Desulfosediminicola ganghwensis: one gene and its partner. The protein of the gene in region 1 binds, or shares a complex with, the protein of each later gene. Links are inferred from orthologs where the notes say so. Each region holds a gene or a part of one and is shown in the gene's direction. Other genes may lie near its edges.

Evidence for each region. Proteins that work in one complex are often made in the same cells at the same time.
Region 2: the proteins of FCL45_RS19045 (region 1) and xseA are in contact, whole or in part, in a cryo-EM structure (PDB 8TXR), measured with the Escherichia coli proteins. The link is inferred for Desulfosediminicola ganghwensis from one-to-one orthologs.

The regions. Positions count from the first base shown.
Region 1 is NZ_CP050699.1:4,443,986-4,449,181, forward strand. Bases 1-2,657 are described here. They hold FCL45_RS19045 (exodeoxyribonuclease VII small subunit), read left to right. Parts: upstream 1-1,033; coding sequence 1,034-1,282; downstream 1,283-2,657. Other genes in these bases: xerC (tyrosine recombinase XerC), read right to left, coding at 1-767; FCL45_RS19050 (polyprenyl synthetase family protein), read left to right, coding at 1,257-2,153; dxs (1-deoxy-D-xylulose-5-phosphate synthase), read left to right, coding at 2,313-2,657. Outside these bases: more of dxs, read left to right, coding at 2,658-4,235; FCL45_RS19060 (metallophosphoesterase family protein), read left to right, coding at 4,310-4,939; FCL45_RS19065 (Lrp/AsnC ligand binding domain-containing protein), read left to right, coding at 4,878-5,196. UniProt on the Escherichia coli protein: Bidirectionally degrades single-stranded DNA into large acid-insoluble oligonucleotides, which are then degraded further into small acid-soluble oligonucleotides.
Region 2 is NZ_CP050699.1:3,435,541-3,438,344, reverse strand. It holds xseA (exodeoxyribonuclease VII large subunit), read left to right. Parts: upstream 1-626; coding sequence 627-1,982; downstream 1,983-2,804. Other genes in the region: FCL45_RS14585 (precorrin-8X methylmutase), read right to left, coding at 2,694-2,804; ndk (nucleoside-diphosphate kinase), read right to left, coding at 2,108-2,521; FCL45_RS14600 (YfgM family protein), read right to left, coding at 1-490. UniProt on the Escherichia coli protein: Bidirectionally degrades single-stranded DNA into large acid-insoluble oligonucleotides, which are then degraded further into small acid-soluble oligonucleotides.

The DNA.
Region 1 (5,196 bases):
TCAAGCATGTGGGTGGCAAATGAATGCCGCAATGCATGAGGGGTGACTATCTGGGTTATCCCGGCCCTTTCTCCATAAGCCCGGACGAAACGTTCTACACTGCGAGCAGTGAGCCTACCTCCCCTGTTATTCAAAAACAGGGCCTCAGTAGCTGCTTGTTTTCCCCTTGCAGCACAAGCGAAGAGCAGGTGCTGACGCAATGGAAGCCATGCATTCAAAGCTTCCAGGGCAGGTCTTCCAACAGGAACAATTCGCTCCTTATTTCCTTTGCCCCTCACCTTAAGCACTTCCTCATTGAAATCAAGATCTGTTAAATTTCGGGAAACAAGCTCGGAAACACGCATGCCTGTCGAGTAGAGCAACTCGAGCATCGCTGTATCACGCAGACGAAACGTATCCTCCTCTCCCGGTGCCTCGAGAAGGGCAAACGTTTCATCCACTGTCAGGAATACCGGAATAGCCTGGCCGACCTTCGGCCCGGTGACTCCGATCAGAGGATCCGCCTTGATCACTTTATTACGGATCAGGAACCTGAAAAAAGAACGGAGAGCTGATAACTTTCTGCCAACTGTTGCACCACTGTTGACACCATGCATGCTCACCACAAATGAACGCACCTGGTTTGAATCTATCTGACGGACTTCAGGATCTTCTCCTAGAAAACGCATAAACTCATGGAGGTCACGGCTATAACCGCTTATAGTGTGCTCAGAATATCCCTTTTCAACTTCGAGCCAACGAACGAATTGTCTGATAGCCTTATGCATAATGTGTCTTAATGAGCTACAGTGATGGGTTTGAGGGGTAAAAGTCTGCCCCTGATTTTCCTCTTTATGGTAAAAACAACACAGGCCGCAGTAAGATTCATAGAATCAACCCTTGCATGGATAAGAACGGGTCGATATATTCACAGCGGAAATCAGTATGGGGATTTCTGTAGTAACTAATCCCGGATAAAACTGTATAACTGGTCTCTTTCTATACAGAATAGAGGCGAGGTTCAACCGTTTTCCCGAACCTTCGGACTAACGTTATGGCAAAAAAAACATTTGAAGCCGCACTCTCGCGTCTTGAGCAGATCACTCAGGAGCTGGAAGAAGGTGAATTGAGCCTCGACAAGAGCCTCAAAAAATTTGACGAAGGTATTCAGCTGGCAAAGTTCTGCAATGAACAACTCGACCAGGCCAAGGCCAAGGTAGAACTGTTGCTTGAGAAAGACGGAGAAATAGAAGCTGTACCATTTACAGAGAGCAACAGTGAACATCAAGACCTACCTGAGTAACCAGAAAGCTGTAGTTGAGAGAGCCCTCGAGCAATATATGCTTGTGGCTGACGGCCCGTTTGCCGCACACTTTGAGGCAATGCGCTACAGCCTTTTTGCCGGAGGGAAACGGTTACGACCAATTCTTTGCCTGGCGGCAGGACAAGCCGTAAGCGGTGAAACCGACAACAGCGAAAACCTGTTGCCCATTGCCTGCGCCCTTGAATGTATACATACCTACTCGCTGATCCACGATGATCTGCCCGCCATGGATGATGACGATCTGAGACGCGGCAAGGCGACAAATCATGTTCTTTACGGTGAAGCTGGAGCAATACTTGCCGGTGACGGGCTGCTTACCTATGCGTTCGATCTATTGAGCAATGAACGTCTTGGGAATTTAGATGCCGCACGGCGCTTAAAAATTATCAATATCATTGCCAGGGCAGCCGGCCCTGAGGGAATGGTTGGCGGTCAGGCACTCGATATCGCAAGCGAAAACACCAGTTACCCCTTCGAAGTACTGCAAACCATCCATCGCAATAAGACTGGCGCGCTTATCACCGGATCTATCCAGGCTGGCGCGATCGCCTCCCACTGCTCTGAAGATGAATTGCGGCAGCTCACAGCTTATGGAGATAATGTGGGTCTCGCCTTCCAGATTATTGACGATCTGCTCGATGCCACTGCCACCACTGAAGAACTCGGCAAAACCGCCGGCAGTGATGAAGAACGCGGCAAAGCGACATACCCTGCCTACTTTGGCATAGAAAAAACCAGATCCCTTGCCAGACAGGCCGTTGATCGTGCACTCGAATCACTGACCGGGTTTGACAACCAGGCCGAACCGTTACGCGCCCTGGCAAGATATATTTACACACGTGGAAATTGACATATGGCGACCGGATAGTCTGTTTTTTCCGAGTAGACAAAGGCTTCTGACTTGCAGATGCCTAAAGTTGTAGTACACTGACCTGATTGGAAACCGATTTTCTGCTTTATACGCCGACATTGCCCCAATAACGATGCCGGCTCTGCTTCTTTTAACGACATGCTTACCACACTCACACAAGATCCGGAGACACTACTGCTTCCGAAGGTAGATTCCCCGAAAGACATACGCGATTTCTCCCTCGACGAGCTAACCGCTCTGGCACAGGAGATTCGGGATACCATCATCCAGACAGTCTCCAAAACTGGTGGGCATCTTGCACCAAGTCTCGGTGTTGTTGAATTAACAATTGCCCTGCACTACATATTTGACAGTCCAAACGACAAGCTTATCTGGGATGTTGGCCATCAATCCTATGCGCACAAGCTACTCACCGGACGTCGGCAACAGTTTGCCACCCTACGGCAGTATAAAGGTATGAGCGGCTTTCCTAAATTCAGTGAAAGCGAGTACGATGCCTTCGAGACCGGCCACAGTTCCACCTCGATTTCAGCCGCACTCGGCATGAACGTTGCCAAAAGTCTCAATGGCAGCAATAAAAAAGCTATCGCTATTATCGGTGACGGCTCCATGACCGCAGGTATGGCATTTGAAGCATTGAACCATGCCGGTCATCTCAATAAGGACCTGATCGTTATCCTCAATGATAACGAAATGTCCATCTCTCCAAATGTTGGTGCCCTCTCCAGCTTTCTCAGCCGCAAACTCACCGGCCGCACAATGCGCCGGGTAAAAAACCATATTGAAGAACGCCTCACCGCTATCCCCAATGTAGGTGAAAACATTCTCAGCATTCTGAAAAAGAGTGAAGAATCGTTTAAGTCGTTCTTTACTCCCGGTATGCTCTTTGAGGCTTTCAAATTTGATTATATCGGCCCGATCCTCGGCCACGATTATGAAGAGCTAATTCCGGCCCTGCGCAGCGCACGTGACAATTATCACGGTCCAACCCTGATTCACGTCCTTACCACCAAGGGCAAAGGGTACGAACCTGCTGAGAAGAACCCTGGAGCCTATCACGGTGTCGGCCCCTTCAGCATTGAAACAGGTAAACCCCATGCGTCAAAGGGTGGTGTCAACTACACCAAGGTCTTCGGCAAGACCATTTGTGACATGGCCGAACAGGATGACCGAATCACCGCCATCTCTGCTGCCATGGTCGCCGGGACAGGCCTTTCCGGATTTGCCGAACAATTTCCCGATAGGTTCTTCGACGTAGGCATTGCCGAACAGCACGCGGTGACATTTGCAGCCGGGATGGCCACTGAAGGTAAACGCCCTGTGGTCGCGATCTACTCAAGCTTTCTGCAACGGGCCATGGACCAGATCATCCACGATGTGTGTATCCCAAATCTGCCAGTAACCTTCGCCATAGACAGAGCCGGCGTAGTTGGCGATGACGGCCCGACACATCACGGCGTATTCGATGTCTCTTTTCTGCGCTTTATCCCTAATCTGGTTTTTATGGCGCCGAAAGATGAGGAAGAGTTGCAACACATGCTCTATACCGCCGTCAATTACGATGGTCCGGCTGCTGTGCGTTATCCTCGCGGTGCCGGTGAAGGTGTTGAGATGAGCGATGATCTCAAGGAGATGGAAATCGGCCGAGGCGAACTGCTCCTGGAAGGCGATGATGTGCTCCTGCTGCCGGTGGGCAACAGGGTTGCTCCGGCAATGGTTGCCGCGGCACGACTTGAAGAACTCGGATTTTCAGTAGCGGTTATCAACCCTCGCTTTATCAAACCGCTCGACAACGACCTGATCTGCAGCCTGGCTGAAAAAACAGGTAGAATCGTTACTATAGAAGACAGTGTTATTGCCGGCGGCTTTGGTTCGAGTATCCTGGAACTTCTCAGCAGTAAAGGGATGCACCATGTTCAATGCAGATTACTCGGCTACCCGGACAATTTCATAGAGCACGGCCCCCAAAGCACCCTCTGGAAAAATTCTCATCTGGATTCCGTATCAATCCTTCATGCCGCTCTCAGGATTATGGATAAAGATCCACTCAAGTATCTCTAAATCACTTTCCGGGCGGCTCCTGCTGCCCGTTATCCGGCACAGCAGCGACGTCAGTCATCTATCGTAATCAGTCAATGAAAATCCTTATCGTATCTGACATCGTCAACGAGACAATACTGGAATACAAGGATGGTCAGCCATTTCTGGCCGGCATTGATCTGATTATCAGTTGTGGTGATCTTCCGCCTGAATACCTCACCTCCCTGCGAAGCCGATACGATGTACCGCTCTTTTATGTGCTCGGCAATCATGATCTGAGATATCAGACCTCGCCACCAGTAGGCTGCCGCAAAATTGACCGGAGATTTATAGAATATAACGGACTGCGAATATTAGGTTTTTCAGGTAGCCGCTGGTATAATGGCAACCAGAATCAATATACAGAGAGACAGATGACTGGTTTTATTCGTAAGATGTGGTTTACACTCTGGCGAAAAAAAGGTTTCGATATCCTTGTCAGCCACGCCTCACCGCGCTATATCAATGATGCGGAGGACAGATGCCACAGGGGATTCCATAGCTTCAGGCAGCTTATTAACCGTCACCAGCCCCGATACCATCTACATGGACATATCCACAAGCTTTTCGACAACGAATCTGATCGTTTTGCCACTCTTGGGGAAACTGAGATAATAAATTGCTATGACTACTACATCCTCGAAATCGAGCCCTCTTGCGCGACTGAAACAACTGATCACAGGTAAGGGAGCCGCCCCAAAAGACCAACTGCAAAACTTTGGCGAGCGCCAGGAAAATGAGCAGGCTTACGACTCTGTAGACCGTGGCACATCCCTGATCCCGCTCGACAGGATTGTCGGCAGCGTCGGCCGATACCGTGATTTTGACAGCCAGTTTAACCCGAAGAGAGCCGAGGTCTCCCGGGAGCGCATCAATGCCATCTCCGAAAGAATGCGAAACGGTCGTTCCCTGCCGCCAATTTCGCTTTACCAGATCAAGGATG
Region 2 (2,804 bases), 1.0 Mb from region 1 along the record:
CATAGGACTCGTCATATTTCTGCTGAGCCTCGTAAGCTTCAGCAAGTCCAACCAAGGTAAGCGGATACAGTGGACTATCTGCTTTCAACCCTTTGCTGACATCACTATATTTCTGGGCGGCAGAATCATAATTTTTTTCTCTCATCTCAAGATGAGCCAATTCGACCTTGGCCCATACACCGGATGCGGTATCATCGAACTCGGACGCAACTTTCTCAAATGCTGCGATTTGAGCATCGCCTGTTTCTTTCTCGGCAAGCGTAAGAGCAGATGCAGCTTTTTCAACACGCTTCTCCTTGTAAGACCCATAAAGTGACACTGTAACAATTGCGATTAGAGTTACAGCAAGGGCGATCTGTATCTGACGTTTGTTTTCCCGCAGGAAACGGATCACTTTCGGAGGAAGATTGAAATGTTCAAGCAGTCCCTCAACCTGACTTTGATCTTTAGGGTCTACATATTTCTTTTCATAAGCGCTCGGACCAGACATTATACGTCTCCAATGATTGTACAACAAATATGGATATAAGATTGTTTCGGCAGGGCGATTATAATATATACTGCATTCACTGTCTATGCGTAAACATAGCAGCCTTTATACTTATAACCCAATTAGCCATTATATTATGCAAATTGAACCTCACGCTACAGTACGCACCGTCACACAGATTACAACTGAAATCAAGCTGATGCTTGAAGGGCAATACCGATTTATTGCTGTTGGCGGAGAAATCTCCAACCTACGTACACCCTTCTCAGGTCACCATTATTTCACCTTAAAAGATGAAAATGCACAGATCCGTGCGGTTATGTTTAAAGGGCAGCAGAGATACCTTGCCGAAAAATTGCGTGATGGCCAGCAGGTTATTTGCCGGGGTAGAATCTCTGTGTACGAGCCAAGGGGAGAGTACCAGCTTATTGTCGACACCATCGACCATCACGGTCTTGGTGTATTGCAGATGCAGTTTGCAGCACTGAAGAAAAAACTCTCTGAGGAAGGGCTATTTGATGTGAGTTCCAAAAAGCTTCTTCCCGATTTTCCACAAAAGATCGTTGTCGTTACCTCCCCTACCGGTGCCGCCATCCAGGATTTTCTTAAAATCTGCAAACAACGCAAAACCAGCGCACATATTCAAGTGTATCCTGTAGCTGTGCAGGGTGATAAGGCTGCCGGGGAGATCGCCCGTGCACTATCTGTAATTAACAGGAAAATCCCTTGCGACATGATTGTGCTCTGCCGGGGGGGCGGCTCTCTGGAGGACCTCTGGGCCTTTAATGAAGAAATCGTCGCCAGGGCAATTTATGCCTCCCGCCTTCCTGTGCTCACCGGGATTGGCCACGAAATTGACACGACCATAGCTGATCTCTGTGCTGATGTACGAGCCGCGACTCCAACCGGTGCGGCTGAAATGATCATCTCCGACAGTGAACAACTAGGCCTTCAATTACTGGCGGCGCGAAACAGGCTTCGCAGAACTATCAGCAACTCTATTTCACAACTTGCCGGACAGGTACAACACCAGTCACGGGTATTGGCCAACTTCCACAACAGACTTGAAACACTCTCGCTCAGGGTCGACCTGTCGACAGAGAAATTCCAGAGAGCTGGATATCGATTTTTTAATGAGAGAGAGCGGCACCTGAAGGATCTCAACCAAAGGCTGAATCACCAGGCTCCATTAAACCAGATTGCTCTGCAACAGCAGAGACTCGGGCATTTACATAACAATCTCACCCAGCACATACAAAGAATTCTTCAGAAAAACCGGAACTCTCTGGCTAAATCCGCTGCCCTTTTGCAAGGCGTTAGTCCACTGTCTACCCTGGCCAGAGGATACAGTATCGTTCAAAAAAAGGATGAAAGAACAGGGGAATCAACCACCATCAATTCGGCAAAACAAGTAACCATTGGAGAAAACGTCAACGTACTGCTCCATGAGGGAGAACTTCTCTGCGAGGTTTTGGCGAAGACGGAAAGTTGAGCTTTGACAAGGTCTGCGGGATAATTACTTCTCTGGTCAAAAGCGTTGGGCGGGGAGTTTAAAAGTTCTAATACTTGCCCGCAGCAACACAGAGTGCCGCTGCGGAGCGTACAGCTAAAACGTTTTTACAGAAGCTCGAGGCCTGAAAAGAAATATCCGATTTCAAAGGCCGCGGTCTCGGGAGCGTCTGAGCCATGGGTGGCGTTCTCACCAACGAAGGTTCCAAACTCCTTACGAAGTGTACCGTCAGCAGCCTCTGTCGGGTTGGTAGCACCCATCAGATCACGCCACTTTTTGATAGCTCCATCAGCTTCCAGTACCATCACGACACACGGTCCACTGCTCATAAAATCTGTAAGCTCATCGAAAAACGGTTTGCCCCGGTGAACATCATAAAAGCCTTCCGCTTCCTTTTTACTCAAAAACAACTTTTTCAGTCCAACAACTTTGAAATCCTCTGCGTAAATTCTGGCCAGAATCTTTCCTGCATTACCCGCCTTGAATGCATCGGGCTTAATGATTGCAAATGTTCGTTCCATGAAAATCCCTCTTGAATAATGTTAACGAGATACAGAGAGTTAGCATCACTCAATACAAAAGTCAAGCTTCATGGTTCGTATTAGAAATTCAGTTTCTTAATATTTGTGCAGTGTCTGGCCAACCTTCCTATTTCAGTCGGAACTACCAAGCCTTATTACGCTCTACAACGTTTTAATCCAGGAGAGCGAGTTTCAATAAAGCGTTGGTGATAGCCGCAGCTATGGGGCTTCCCCCTCTTCTACCGGACACGGTAATAGCAGGAACTGCTCTCTCTTTCAGCAT